Regions from separate parts of the Dyella sp. Tek66A03 genome, predicted to be linked through region 2. Evidence: riboswitches for the same ligand, from Rfam matches in the RefSeq annotation. Region 2 holds a riboswitch; the other holds the start of a gene.
What was found. Region 2 has a riboswitch for S-adenosylhomocysteine ahead of ahcY (adenosylhomocysteinase). Riboswitches for the same ligand answer to the same signal wherever they lie in the genome.

Region 1: linked by a shared signal. The riboswitch ahead of ACT01B_RS06325 (ATP-grasp domain-containing protein) and the one ahead of ahcY (adenosylhomocysteinase) in region 2 are both predicted to bind S-adenosylhomocysteine.

What each region holds. Positions count from the first base shown of each region.
Region 1 is NZ_CP199584.1:1,409,015-1,416,744, reverse strand. Features, by position in the region: gene ACT01B_RS06345 (Vgb family protein) at 46-732, opposite strand; gene ACT01B_RS06340 (helix-turn-helix domain-containing protein) at 1,013-2,233, opposite strand; gene ACT01B_RS06335 (DUF899 domain-containing protein) at 2,362-3,177, shown strand; gene ACT01B_RS06330 (DUF2182 domain-containing protein) at 3,174-4,010, shown strand; S-adenosyl-L-homocysteine riboswitch at 4,157-4,231, shown strand; gene ACT01B_RS06325 (ATP-grasp domain-containing protein) at 4,246-5,118, shown strand; gene ACT01B_RS06320 (class I SAM-dependent methyltransferase) at 5,336-6,178, shown strand; gene ACT01B_RS06315 (RcnB family protein) at 6,363-6,962, shown strand; gene ACT01B_RS06310 (Spy/CpxP family protein refolding chaperone) at 7,241-7,730, shown strand, end outside.
Region 2 is NZ_CP199584.1:4,090,380-4,098,109, reverse strand. Features, by position in the region: gene ahcY (adenosylhomocysteinase) at 1-854, opposite strand, end outside; S-adenosyl-L-homocysteine riboswitch at 892-1,024, opposite strand; gene ACT01B_RS18265 (S9 family peptidase) at 1,172-3,658, shown strand; gene ppc (phosphoenolpyruvate carboxylase) at 3,951-6,656, shown strand; gene ACT01B_RS18255 (glutathione S-transferase family protein) at 6,717-7,670, shown strand.

The sequences.
Region 1 (7,730 bases), 2.3 Mb from region 2:
CGACGCTCGACCACCGTCGCTCGCTGCCTGCACGAGCCGCTTGGACTACTTGCGCGAGGAGTTGACGGAGGGCTCGGCGCCCTCGCCTTTCGCGGACACTCGCCTTGGCCGACGCACGGCCCTCAACTTGCCGCTGCCTCCGCCACCGCAGAAGAACTGATCACCGCCATCGGACTCCAGTCCCGACACGTTGACGCCGGGAGGCATCTCAAGCTTCTCAAGGACCTCGCCGGTACGAGCATCGATGCGCCTCAATTCACTCTCGTCGCCTTCCCAGGTGCCATGCCAGAGCTCGCCGTCGACCCAGGTGACGCCGGTGACGAAGCGGTTGGACTCGATGGTACGAAGCGTTGCCCCTGTTTCGGGATCGATTTGATGGATCTTGCGGGCCCGGTACTGCCCCACCCATAGCGAGCCTTCGGCCCAGGCGAGTCCCGAGTCGGCGCCGCCACCGGGAGCCGGAATGGTGGCGAGCACCTGACCCGTCTTCGGATCGATCTTCTGGATGCGATCCTCGGCGAGCTGGAACAGGTGCTGGCCGTCGAAGGCCGTACCGGCATGTGCGGCGACATCGATCGAACGCACCATTTTCCCACTCGCGGGATCGAGGGCGATCAATTTGCCACCGGATGCAAACCAGACATGCTGACCGTCAAACGATACCCCACCCACTTGGTCGACACCCGGGAAGGGCCCATATTCGCGAACGATTTCGGCGGCTGATTTGTTCATGCGTCTATCCTAGGGTTGCTCGGATCCATTCAACGAGGGTGTCACCGGTTCTGTCTGCTCGCAGATGCGTGCTGGGTCGACGAAGGCAGGCTGGCTGCCTGTCGAGTCGGCGCGGCGCGGAGCTGCGGGCAGACAGAACCGGCCCTTCGGGTGATGTCCAGCAAGCCCGCAGGCCGCGGTGCGCGACTTGCCCAGGCAGCCAGCCTGCGCGGCGCCACGCCCCGCACCCTGCGAACTTGCTGGACATCATGCCACCCTCGTTGAATGGATCGGAGCAACCCTAGTCACTCGGTAGTGGTGCGGGGAGTAACAAGATCGTCGTGAATCCTGGCACGGGCGGGGTCATCCAACGACGTGCTCGCCCGCGGCCAAACGACTGCACCTTGCCCACGGCCGCTAGCGAGTCGAGGATCCGCTGTACGGTACGCTGGCTGGCGCCTAGCGCAAGCGCCAGGGCGGAGCTCGACCACGACTCGCCGTCTGCGAGAAAGCTGAGCACCGCGGCATGCTGCTCTTCGACCGGCCACGTCAGCACAACGACCTCGCGAGCGTTGTGTGGCGCCAGCGCAAACCCCCGCTTCGTCGCACTCACACCGGCCAGCGGCTGCAACACCGTGCGAAGGCGCCCGATTTCGACGCGCAAGCGCGCTCGATGCGATTCGTCGGGGAGCTTGGCCCTGAAGGCGCGCGCGATGAGTATATTCCTCGACACATCCGCGGGCCACGCTTCGCCCAGCGCGCGCAAGAGCGTGAACAGCACCGGACGCCTCGCGAGCGAGACCATGGTGCGTGCGTCACGCACGACATAACGGCATGCATCGACGACGAACGCTTTCGATGCCTGCAAGGCCTCGACCTCCTCGAGCAGGAGAAGACGCTCCTCACCATGCGCCAACAGGCGAGCCGCTGGTGTGTTCAATACGAGGAATGCGCTTTCGACCTCCGCCGTGAGCGCAGGAATACCTGCAAGGCGCGCGGCGTGCGCAGCCTGATCAAGGGCAACGCGCGCTGTCTCCGTCCTCAGGCGGCGCATGGCGATGCCCGCAACGACCAGCTCGTGCGCGGCTCTCAGTGCGGGAGGAAATAGCCTGGGGTCGAGTTCGCCGAGCGTGCGCTCGGCTTCATCGAGGCGCCCGATCAGCAGGAGACGCCTGACCTCGAGATACCACGCATGCGCCGCGTTCACCCGATCGCCATGCGCTTCCAGCGTAGCCCGTGCTTCGTCGAGCGTCTTCGCAGGCCAGCCGAGGTCGCGCGAAACAAGGGCGATCTCGGCTTCGGCGACGACACACCTCGCGCGGGCCACGGCCTCCTTTGGACCGAAGGCGCGCGCCGCACGTCGCACGAGAGCCTTGGCTCGGACGAAGTCGCCGAGCTGCGCCATCGCGATGCCTCGAAGCGCGAGCGCCGCCGCGTCGTCGCGCAAGGCGACCAGGTTCAGTGCGCCGAGCGGATCACCCGCCGCGAGCGAACGCGCTGCGGCCGTGATCAGAGAGTCCATGGGAATCCCGCCACACTTGTCACTCCCACCGTTCGATACCCGCGCCTAATCTACCTCACGACCACCCATCAGCACGTCCTATCGATAACCGGACGTACGACGAAGCAGGCCTAACGGAGGGCACGACCATGACCATGCACAAGACGGGGACACGCGAAGAGTGGCTGGCAGCGCGGCTTGAGTTGCTCGAGGCGGAGAAAGCCATGACACGACGCAGTGACGAGCTGGCCCGGCAACGTCAGGCGCTGCCGTGGGTCCGGGTCGACAAGGCGTACCGTTTCGATACCGATGAAGGGAACGCCTCACTGGTCGACCTTTTCCAGGGGCGCTCGCAGCTCCTCGTCTATCACTTCATGTTCGGACCCGACTACATCGCAGGATGCCCGTCCTGCTCGTCCATCGCGGACGGATTCGACAGCTTCGCGGTGCACCTGGCGAACCATGACGTCACGCTGTCGGCCGTGTCACGGGCACCACTCGCGAAGCTTCATGCATATAGGCGGCGGATGGGATGGAAATTCCCCTGGGCGTCCTCGCGCGACGGCGACTTCAACTTCGATTTCAACGTCGGCTTCACCGAGGAGCAGCAGCGCAAGGGCGGCATCGAATACAACTATCGGCGCGAGGCAGCAGCGCCAACCCATGAGCCGCTGGCAGGCAAGACCGTGCAAGAGTGGCCATTGCGCGGTGGCGAGGGCCCCGTCGCGCAGATGGCGGCGATGACCGGAACTGACGTGGCGACGTACACCCGCGACAGGCCAGGCCTGAGCGCCTTCGTACTAGAAGATGGCGTGGTCTATCACACCTATTCCACCTATGCGCGCGGGCTGGACGGCATCTGGGGCATGTACCAATGGCTCGACCGCACCCCGCTGGGGCGCAACGAGCAAGGTATCTGGTGGCGCCGTCACGACGAGTACGGCGAGCAACGAGTCGCGTCATGAACGTCGTCGGCGCGACCGGAGAACGAGGCGTCTCCCGAGGCAGGGGTTCCGCGCCTGCCTCCCAGCGAACCTTCATCGGCGCTTCTGCACTGCTATTCGCTGGCAGCGCGCTGGTGACGATCGTCCGCTGCAGATCCATGTCGGCGATGGGCGAGATGCCCATGCCTGGCGGCTGGACGATGTCGATGGCGTGGATGCGGATGCCCGGGCAGACGTGGCTCGGCGTCGCGGCTTCGTTCGTTGGCATGTGGACCATGATGATGGTGGCGATGATGCTGCCTTCCCTGATGCCCATGCTTTGGTATTACCGCCAGGTGGTCGGCAGGATAGGCAAAACGCAGCTGGGCCGGCTGACCGCGCTGGTAGGCGCCGGATATTTCTTTGTGTGGACGGTGTTCGGCGCGGCGGCCTTTGCGCTGGGCGCCGCGCTCGCGGCCATCGAGATGTCGCTGCCGGCGGTGGCGCGCGCCGTCCCGATCGTGGTCGGCGTGGTGATCCTGATGGCCGGTGTACTCCAGTTCACTGCGTGGAAGGCACATCACCTTGCCTGCTGCCGGGGGCCATCGGCGAGTGGCGTCCCATTGCCCGCCCACGCAGCCGCAGCCTGGCGACACGGCCTGCGCCTCGGCTTCCACTGCAGCACCTGCTGTGCCGGCCTGACATCGATCCTCCTTGTCGTCGGCATCATGGACTTGCGTGCGATGGTTGTCGTGACGGCAGCCATCACCGCCGAACGTCTTGCGCCCGGTGGTGCGCGCGCGGCGCGAGTCACCGGGGCCGTCGCTGTCGGTGCAGGTTTGTTATTGCTGGGGCGAGCTAGCGGGCTCGCGTGACCCCTCCCGATCGCTCGCGACCGTCAGTCGCTTCTGAAAACGAATCAAGTCAAGGAAGATTGACGGTTGGCAGCGAGGTCAGACAGACTATCCACGCATCGTCATCCGATGCTTACCCATGCGCGCAAGCGGGTCTGCGCGCAGTCCAAACCGAGGGGTGCTGCGACGGAGTCAATCCGCCACGCTTGGTTTGGATCTCTGGAAAAGGGCGCCCTCCCTTGCAGGAGGTCTTGCCATGTCTGAATCCCCCATCCGTCGTCTCGCCATTGCCACGTCCGTGATCGTTCCCGGCATTCATCCCGACGACGCCCATCTCGCGGTCTCGCTTCAACGCCTCGGCATCGAACCGACGGCATGCGTCTGGAACGATCCGGACGTGAACTGGTCGCATTTCGACGCCGTGCTAATGCGCTCCACCTGGGACTACTTCAAGCACTACCCGGCCTTCAGGCAATGGCTCGATCAGCTGCCTGTTCCGACGATCAACAACAAGGCACTGTTGCGCTGGAATAGCGACAAACGCTACCTGCTCGAACTGGCGGCACAAGGCATCGAAATCATTCCTACGCAGATCGTGCCGGCCAGCCAGTTGCAGCAGACGCTGGCTTCGATGCCCGTGCAGCAGGTCGTGGTCAAACCGACCGTCAGTGGCACGGCCCGCCACACGGCTCGTGGCCGAAGCGATGATGTGGCGTTTAATCAGATCGTTGCGCAGCTTCCGTTGGAGTTCGATTACCTGATTCAGCCTTACGTACCCGAAGTCGTGAGCGATGGGGAGTGGTCCCTGCTGTTTTTCGATGGCGAATTCAGTCACGCGGTGATCAAGCGGCCGGCGGCGGGCGACTACCGGGTGCAGAGCGAATTCGGCGGCACTGCTCAAGCCATCGAGCCCGATGAGGCTCTGATTGCCACCGCGAAACGAGCCCTTGCAGCGGCGGCGGCCATCGGCCATGCCGATATTGCCTATGCGCGAGTGGACGGCGTGATATCCCAGGACCGCTTCCTGCTGATGGAGCTGGAAATGATCGAGCCCTTCCTGCATTTCGAAGGTCGGCACGAGGCGGCCGAACGTTTTGCGGCAAATCTGCGGAAACGATTGGCTGCCTGACCACGCCGAACCCGCCCGCCGAGGCCAGCCGCCTCGGCGGTGGGGAGCCGCCATTCGAAAGTTGGCTTTGCGCCTTTGAAGGCGCACCGATATTCTTCGAATATCCCTATCGACCTGGCACGAACAGTTCGCGCCAGCAGATTCAAAGCGCTACGCCGTCCGGCGTATCCCGGTTGCACAAACCTCCGCACACGCTCATTCCAGGAGATTATTCGTCGTGGCGCATTATTCAGGCCCCCTGCTCACGCGCCCCGTCGCCGAGACTTTGCTGGCCGCACGCGATGCTGCTGCGAGCGAATGGATCGGCTCGCTGGACCTGGGCCGCTCACAGGGCAGCGCGCCGCTGCAGGCGGATGCTTGGCACTGGAAAGGGCAGCGCTACCCGTATCCGCACAAGCTGAAAGACCGCACGATCTATTACTGGGACGGCGACGAGTTTGCGCCGATATCGCGCTTTTCCGGCTCGCTGATCAAGCTGGTGCCCACCGAATGGGGCGCACCCACCTTCGAGATCGACGGCATCAAGATGCTGCCCACGGCGAAGGAATCGCCGTTTGAGGATGCGCGCCGGAAAGTGGCGCTGGTCGAACCGCGCGGCAAGGTGTTGCTCGATACCTGCGGGGGCCTGGGCTACTTCGCCGCTTGCTGTCTTGAGGCTGACGTGGCGAGCATCCACTCGTTCGAGAAGAACCCCGACGTGTTGTGGTTGCGCACGCTCAACCCTTGGTCACCGGATCCGGACGAGCCCGCCCAGGGCGGCCGTCTGCAGCTCACCCAGGCCGACGTGTCACAGGTGATCGCGCAAGTGGCCGACGCCTCGGTGGACGCGCTGCTGCATGACCCGCCGCGCTTCGGTATCGCCGGCGAGCTCTACTCACAGGTGTTCTACGATCATCTGGCACGCGTACTCCGCCGCGGCGGACGCCTGTTTCACTACACCGGCAGCCCCAACAAACTCACCAGCGACCGTGACGTCCCACGCGAAGTGGCGAAACGCCTGGAGAAAGCGGGTTTCAAGGCCCAGCTGGCCCTGGACGGCGTCCTGGCGATACGGCGTTAAGCAGCAAGATGAGCCTGCAGCGCCGCGTCGTGCGCAATGGCGGACGCATCCTTCGTAATCGAACAGGAGAGCCACCCTTTTGTGCACGCCATCTCAAAATTCACGCACCCTGCTTCTGCCATACCGGCACCGGAAATTGCATCCTGAACGGGCCCATTACTAGGTTTGAGCCAAGTCCGGGTTTGTGCTGTTGCCGGTCGCCAGTTGTGCCATCGTTATCACGACACTCGTGCCCGGCCAGACATCGCGTTCGCGCTTCGCACACAGGTGTTTTTGGAGTGGCACTGTTTATCTTGAATGGGCGGATGATTTCATCCGCTTTGGTCACTTTGACTCTGGAGGATTGATGAAACGCTTGTTTATCTTCGTCGTGACGGCCGCACTACTCGCCGGAACTGCCGCCACCTATGCGTCCCCCCAGGACGATAGTCGCTACCATGATCAGCACCGCGACGATGACCGCGATCATCATGATGGCGATCATCGTGATGGCGATCATCGTGATGGCGACCGCGATCGAGGCGATCGTGGTCATGATCGTGATTACCGGGAAGAAGGTCACCACGACAACGGCGAGCACAAGGGCTGGGAGAAGCAGGCGTATCGACGTGGCGAACGCATGCCGGATCGTTACTACTCGCATGAGTATTACGTCACCGATTATGAGCGCTACCACGTCCGCCGCCCCGATCCGGGCTATCGCTGGGTACGCAGCGATGACGGCCAGATCGTGCTGACCGCGATCGCTTCCGGCATCATTATCGATGTCGCACTGACGCACTAATTTCAGCACCGTGATAAGCCGCGCTTCGCGGCTTATCAATGCTCTCTGTTGTCGAACGAGAGCATCCCCATCCAGGGTTGTATCTATCGACAGGCGGAGCCCGCTGCTAGCCAAAGCGGGCTCCGCCGATATCGCGGCTCCTTCGGCAAGTCGAAGTTGCCCGCCCGGCGCCAGAAGCGCCCCTTCTTCATAAATCTTTACATGGCCGACAAACGCCGGTTACGGGCGTGAAGCACATTCGCATCCGGAGCATGTGCTTCGTCGAAAGAAGAACGACCATGAAGACTCACCTTCCGGAAGGTATGCGCCGATCACTCGGTGTTGCCCGTAAATCATGGGTGCTGATGCTGCTGGCGACCGGTGCGCTTACCCTGGGCATCAGCGCCCTTGGCCAGACGCCGCCAGCGGGTGCCATGCCCCCGCCCCCCCACCACGCAGGGATGGCACCAGGGCACTCGGCCGATGCCATGCGCCAGCATCTTTACAGCACCTTGAGTGTCACGGATGCGCAGAAGGCCAGGCTCGATCCGCTGATGCAACAGACCGCCACCGACTTCGGTGACTTTCACGCGCAGCTGGAATCAGGGCATGGGGAAATCATGACCTTGCTTACTGCGAACACCGTCGATCGCAAGGCGCTCGAGCGGATGCGTGTCGCCCGGATGCACGAGATGGATCTGGCCTCCAAGCGGCTGATCGACCACCTGGCCGACGTGGCCGAAGCCCTGACACCGGCGCAGCGCCAGCAGGCGCGGGATGCGATGGCCC
Region 2 (7,730 bases):
GTGACGATGACGCGCGCGCCGAAGCCCTTCAGCGAATGCGCGCAGCCCTTGCCCACGTCGCCATAGCCGCAGACCACGGCGACCTTGCCGGCGACCATCAGGTCGGTGGCGCGCTTGATGCCGTCGGCCAGCGACTCGCGGCAGCCGTACAGGTTGTCGAACTTGGACTTGGTCACCGAGTCGTTGACGTTGATCGCCGGCACCAGCAGCTTGCCGGCTTCGGCCAGCTGATAGAGGCGATGCACGCCGGTGGTGGTCTCCTCGGACACGCCCTTCCATTCGGCGGCGACCTTCTTGAACCAGCCCGGACGCTCCTTGTGGACGCGCTTGACCAGGTCCTTGATGACCTGCTCTTCGTGGTTGCCGCTGGGGGTATTGACCCAGTTGTCGCCGTCTTCAAGCTCGACGCCCTTGTGGATGAACAAGGTGGCGTCGCCGCCGTCATCGACGATCAGCTGCGGACCGAGCTCGCCCGGATGGGACAGCATGTCCAGCGTGCACTCCCAGTACTCTTCCAGCGACTCGCCCTTCCAGGCGAACACCGGCAGGCCGCCGACAGCCATGGCGGCGGCGACGTCGTCCTGGGTCGAGAAGATGTTGCACGAAGCCCAGCGCACCGAGGCGCCCAGCTCGCGCAGGGTCTCGGCCAGCACGGCGGTTTCCTTGGTGACGTGCAGGGAGCCCGACAGGCGCACGCCCTTCAGCGGCTTGTCCTTGGAGTAGCGGGCGCGGATCTGCATCAGGCCCGGCATTTCCTCTTCGGCCATGCGGATGCGGCGGCGGCCCAGGTCGGCGAGCGAGATATCGCGGACCTTGAAGTCCTGCTGGGCGGAATCTTTGGTGACTGCGTTCATGGCGTAGCTCCGGATGTTGCGACCAAGGGGTCGCATCGGTAACCGGGCGCCGTTACAAATTGAATCCGTCGAGCCTGGCCGGGGAAGGTGAACGCCAGCACATGAAAGTGCGGACTGAAGCGGAAATCTCCGCGTTCGCCATGCCAACGGTCGCAGCGCCCCTCAACGGGACATGTGAGTATACCGTCAGAGAGGAATGGGTTCTGCCCCCAGCGCCGATGTCCGGCTTCAGTGCCAGCCATGACTGATGGCCTTGGCCAGGGGAGGGCGGGAGCGTTAATTTCGCAAATTATTACGACAAAGGCCCTTGTTACGACATGGATATTCGGTTCCGGCGTTTCGTTCTCGTAGGTTTCCTGTTCGCTGCGCTCCCCATGGCGGTGCTGGCGCAGAAAGCGCCCATCGCGGCGAGCGCATCTGCCGGAGGGTATCTATTGCCACCGGCGCCATTGCAGGCCCTGGTGGATGCGCCGCGCCCGCCGCAGCTCTCGATCAGCCCGCACCGTGACCTGCTGGCACTGACGCAGACGCCGTCGTTGCCGGGCATCGACGTGGTGGCGCAGCCGGAGCTGAAACTGGCCGGTCTGCGCATCAACCCGCGCACCTATGCGCAAAGCCGTTTTTCCTTCGGCAGCGACCTGTGGCTGATGGATGTGGCCAGTGGCAAGGAGATCCGTCTGCAGGGTTTGCCGACGCCGTTGTCCATCGCCACGTCCAGCTGGTCGCCGGATCAGCGCTATCTGGCCTTCAATCAGGTCGATGCGAAGCAGGGTCGCAACGAGTTGTGGATCGTCGATGTCGCGGCCCGCACGGCGCGCCGTCTTACCGCGCTGCCACTCAATACGGTGGCCGGACGCGGATATCGCTGGATGCCGGATGGCAAGCAGCTGTTGGTCCAGTTGCAGCCCCAGGGGCAGGGCGAGGCACCCGTCTCCAGCGGTATTCCGACCGGGCCGAATACGCAGCAAACGCAGGCGGGCGGCGGCGTGAAAGCGATCCGCACCTATCAGGACATGCTGCGCAACGAGGATGATGCGCGTGTGTTCGAGCACTACATGCGCTCGCAGTCCGCCCTGGTCGACCTGGACGGCAAGGTGACGATGGTGGGCGAACCCACGCTGACGCTGTCGATCAGTGCCTCGCCGGACGGTCGTAACCTGTTGCGTCAACGCATCGAGCGGCCGTTCTCCTACCTGGTGCCGGCTGATAGCTTCCCGCGCCGCATCGAGGTGCTGAATCTCGACGGCAAGCTGGTCAAGGAAATTGCCAACCAACCCCTGGTCGAAGGCCTGCCTACCGGCAATGACGCGGTGCGTACGGGCGTGCGCGATATCGAGTGGCGTGCCGATGCAGCCGCAACGCTCGTATGGGCCGAGGCACAGGATGGCGGCGATCCGGCCCGCAAGGCCGACGTTCGCGATCTCGTGCTGATGCAGGGAGCTCCCTTTGACCAGGCGCCAGTCACGCTGGCCAAGCTCGGCAGCCGTTATGCCGGTGTTTATTGGGGCAATGGCGATCTGGCCCTGATCGACGAGTTCTGGTGGAAGACGCGTAAGGTGAAGGAATGGCGGGTCATGCCCGACCATCTCGATTTGTCGCCCAAGCTGATCCATGAAGGTTCTTCGGAGGATCGTTACAACGACCCGGGTATGCCGGCGACCGCGCTCGATGAACACGGCGAGTCGCGTCTGCTGTTGGCCGACGGTGGCGAGAGTATTTTCCGTCTGGGACAAGGCGCATCGTCGGAGGGCGACCGTCCGTTCGTCGACAAGGTCGATCTGCGCAACGGCCAGAGCACGCGGTTGTTCCGCTCGCAGGCGCCGTACTACGAAGCGCCGCAGGTACTGCTGGACAACGAAGGCAAGCGGGCGTTGACCTCGCGCGAATCGCCCAACGAGCCGACCAATTACTACGTGCGCGAGCTGGCAGCGAACAGCACGCCGCGCGCGCTCACCCACAACCCGCACCCGTTCCCGCAAATGAAGGGCGTGAAAAAAGAGCAGATTCGTTACAAGCGAAAGGATGGTGTCGAGCTCACCGCGACGCTGTACCTGCCGCCCAACTACGACCCGAAGAAGGACGGTCCGCGTCCGATGCTGATGTGGGCGTATCCGGCCGAGTTCAAATCGGCCGATGCAGCCGGCCAGGTCACCGACTCGCCCTACCGTTTCAACCGCATCAGTTATTGGGGACCGCAGGCGTTCCTGACCATGGGTTACACCGTGCTGGACAACTTCTCGGTGCCGATCGTGGGCGAGGGCAGCAAGGAGCCGAACGACACCTATATCCCGCAACTCGTCGCCAGCGCCGAGGCCGCGGTAGATGAAGTGGTCCGACGTGGCGTGACCGACCGCCATCGCATCGCCGTGGGCGGTCATTCCTATGGCGCGTTCATGACGGCGAACCTGCTGGCGCATACGCGGTTGTTCCGGGCGGGCATCGCGCGTAGCGGCGCCTATAACCGCTCGCTCACGCCGTTCGGGTTCCAGTCCGAGGAGCGCAACTACTGGCAGGCGCAGGATGTGTACCAGGCCATGTCGCCGTTCAGCTACGCCGACCAGATCAAGGACGCGCTGTTGATGATCCATGGCGAGCAGGACAACAACTCCGGCACCTTCCCGATCCAGAGCGAGCGCCTCTACGCCGCCATCAAGGGCTTGGGTGGTACCGCGCGCCTGGTAATCCTGCCGAACGAAGCGCACGCCTATCGTGCGCGCGAATCGATCATGCAGATGCTGGCCGAGACAAATGCCTGGTTGGAGCAGTACGTGAAGAACGCCAAACCGGCGGAGGCGTCGCGCTGACGTTTCGGCGGAGGGGCAAGTGCCTCTTCCAGGTCACCGCAACGAACAACGGTTTGCGATCCCCTTTCCTACTCGTCATCCCAGCTTTCGCTGGGATGACGGTTTTGGAAGACGCGACGTTTCGGGCCATTCCGACGCTCGTGGCAGCGGCCTTGACCAGGTCCCATGAAAAGGGGGCGCCTTGCGCCTCCGTTTTCGTTCGAGCAGAAAGATAGTTTTGTGGCGGTGCACAAATCAATGAAGCTTGGGGTAGTCTTGGACGTCCAGACATCCAACTTCATTCCAGGCATCGATGAACCAGTACCGCAGTCCTGAGTTCGCCCCGCACGAATCCCCGTTGCGCGAAGACGTCCGCCGCCTTGGCACCCTGGTCGGCAATATGCTGGCCGAGCAGGTTTCGCCGGCGTTCCTCGACGAAGTGGAGCGCATCCGCATGGCCGCCATCGCGCGTCGCCACGAAGGCGCGCCCCTGGCCTTGCTGGCCGATCTGCTGAGTGGCCTGGAAACGGCGCATGCCGAAGCGCTGGCGCGGGCCTTCGCCACCTATTTCCAGGCGGTAAACATCGCGGAACGCGTGCATCGCATCCGCCGACGTCGGGACTATCAGCGTGAAGGCGGTGCGCCGCAGCCCGAGTCCTTGCTCGACGCGCTGACGCAGCTGAAGGCGCAGGGTGTGGAGGCGGGTGAGCTGCTGGAGTGGTTGGAACGGTTGCAAGTGGAACCAGTTTTCACCGCGCATCCCACCGAGGCTGTGCGTCGTTCGCTGTTGGAAAAAGAACAATCCATCGTGCGCGCGCTGGTCGACAACTTCGATCCCTCGCGCACGCCGCAGGAGCGCAAGGAAGACGAAGACCGCATCTTCATGGCGCTCAATGCCGGTTGGCAGACGGCCGAAGCATCGCCGGTAAGTCCCACCGTGCAGGACGAGCATCACCACGTCGGCTTCTATCTGGCCAACCCCGTCTATCGCATCGTGCCGGCCCTGTATGAATCCCTCGCTGACGCGCTGCAAGCGGTGTACGGCGTGGCTGTGCCGCTGCCGCGCCTGCTGAGTTTCGCCACCTGGGTCGGCGGCGACATGGACGGCAATCCGAACGTGGGTGCCGCCACCATTGCAGCCAGCCTGGCGACGCAACGCGCGCATGTGCTGGAACATTACATCGAAGACATCGCCGGACTGGGGCGACTACTGAGCCAGACCGAGGGTCGCGTGGCGGTAGACGGTACGCTGGCTTTGCGATTGGCGGACTATCGCGTGCGCTTTCCCGAGGCAGCGGCCAAGGTTCGTCCACGTCATGCGGAGATGCCGTATCGCGGCTTGTTGACGGTGATCGGTGCGCGCCTGGAAGCGACGCATGATGACGATCATCCGGAAGGCTATACCTCGGTTCGCGAATTACTCGACGACCTGCACCTGATTGCCTTGAGCCTGGTGGATCATCGTGGTCTGCATGCGGGTGCGTATGCCGTACAGCGACTGATCTGGCGCGTGCGTACCTTCGGCTTCCATCTGGCCAGGCTGGATGTGCGCCAGGATTCGCGCGTGCACGATGACGCGCTGGCCAGCTTGCTCAGCGATAGCGAATGGTCGAAGCGCAGCACCGAAGAGCGGGTGTTGCGTCTACGTCCGATCGCAGGCGGTGAATCAAAACTCAACATCAGCGACGAGCCGACCGCCGTCGCTTTGTACGATGTCTTCGCCACTTTGGGCGATGCGCGTCGACGCTATGGCACGCATGCGCTTGGTCTATACATCATCAGCATGGCGCGTTCGGCGGCAGATGTGCTCGCCGTACTGGCGCTGGCGCGCTACGGCGGCTTGGTCCAGGACGATAAGGTACCGTTGGATATCGCACCGCTATTCGAAACGGTGGACGACCTGACCAGTGCGCCCGACACCTTGCGCGCCTTGCTCGACGATCCCGTTTATCGCGCGCATCTCGCCTCGCGTGGCGATCGCCAGTGGGTAATGCTGGGCTACTCCGATAGCGGCAAGGATGGCGGTACGCTGGCCTCGCGTTGGGGCCTTCAGCGGGCGCAAGTGGAGTTGCTTGAGGTCGCTTCGGCAGCGGGTATCCGGCTGTCGTTCTTCCACGGCCGCGGCGGTTCCGCCAGTCGTGGTGGCTCGCGCATTGCACCGGCGTTGATGTCGTCACCGCGTGGTTCGGTAGCGGGTGTGTTGCGTATCACCGAGCAGGGCGAGGTGATTCACCGCAAGTACGGTATTCGCGCGCTGGCGCTGCGCAATCTCGAACAGACCGTCAGCGCCGTGCTGCGCGCGTCGCTGCGGCCACGTACGGAAGAGTTGCGCGAAGACGAGTGGCGGTCGCGCATGAGCCAGTTGGCGACGCGTAGCCGTGAGCACTATCGCGCTTTCGTCGACCGCGAAGGCTTCGTGGACTACTTCCGCGCCGCCACGCCGATCGACGTGATCGAACGCATGACCCTGGGTTCGCGTCCCTCGCGCCGTCGCAGCATGCGTGGCGTGCAGGATTTGCGCGCCATCCCCTGGGTGTTCGCGTGGACGCAATGCCGTTCGATCCTGCCGGGTTGGTACGGCCTTGGTACGGCGCTGGAGCAGGGGGTGACCCTGTTCGGCGAAGAGGAAATGGCCGAGATGGCCCGCGACTGGCCGTTCTTCGCCAATATGCTCGATGACGTGGCGATGGTGCTGGCCAAGTGCGACCTGGATATCGCCGAGGCATTCTCGCGATTGGCCGGTCCGTTGCATGAGCCGTTCTTTGCGTTGATCCGCGAGGAGTTCGAGCGTACGCAGCACTGGCTGATCCGTCTCAAGCGAACCGATCAGCTATTGCAGAACGAGCCACGCCTGGCCGTGTCGATCGGCCTGCGCAATCCCTACATCGATCCGATGAGTCTGCTGCAGCTGGACCTGCTGCAGCGCTGGCGCGCGGGTGGTGGAGCGGACGATGCGCTGCTTGGCGCGCTCGTGGCGTGCGTCAATGGCGTATCGCAGGGCCTGCAGAATACCGGCTGAGGCCTTGTGTCTGAAAAGTCTTGGCCCCATTCCGTGCTTAACCACGGAATGGGGCAAGCCATGATCGAGTTGTACAAATTGCACTGGTCGCACTACGTCGAGAAGGTCCGCTGGGCACTTGATTTCAAGCAGCTGCCCTGGCGCGGGATCGACATCGTTGCATTCGTCAAGAAGGAGATGCGTCGTTTTGACTGCGCGCAGACCGTGCCCCTGATCCATGACACGGCGACGGGCGTGGCGATCAGCGATTCATCGCCGATCATCCGCTACCTGGAAGAAACCTATCCCGAGCATTCGCTGTTTCCCGCCGATCCGGCCGAGCGCGAACAGGTCTGGCAATGGATGCTCCGGCTCGACTCCACGCTGGGGCTGCATGCGCGACGCCTGGGTTACACCCAGGTCATCATGGAGTGCCCGCAGACACTCGCCGCGTTGTTCATGCCCAGGGTCTGGGGTGGCTTGTTTGCACGCCGAGGTTGGCGAACGCTGGCTCCGCCGGTGATTGGCATGATGCTGACTCTGCGCTTTCACTTTCACCGCAATCGGCATGATCGCGTCTACGAGCAACTGGAGGACCTGCTGATTCCCGTGGCGGAGCGACTGGAGCGCGAAGGGTTTCTAGTGGGGCGACAATTCACGGCGGCCGACCTGACGCTGGCGTCGCTGTTGCGTCCCCTGCGCGTCGTGCCTCATTTCAGTCACCACCCGCGGCTGCGATCATTGTTCGCCTGGCAGCAGCGGTTGTTCGACGCCCAGGGACGGGACGTGTCGTTTCCTTACGAAGATGCGATCCGGGCGCGGCGGGAGCGAAGCGGAACGATGCGCGGTCGCGTGCGATGGTTGCGTGCCGACCGGGCAGTCCGTAGTGGCGTGGGCGACGAGGTATCGCGACAGGCGGCGGGTAACGACATCCACCCGGTAAGCCGCTGGACGGTCCTGTTCGGATTGGCCGCCTATTTGAAACTCCGCTGGTTCAGTGGCGTGGCCAAGATGCCTTACGCGCCGATGGCGTAAGTCGACCGAGTCAGATACCGACTGACGCGCGGGTGCAAGCAGCGCTGCACCCGCGCGCCA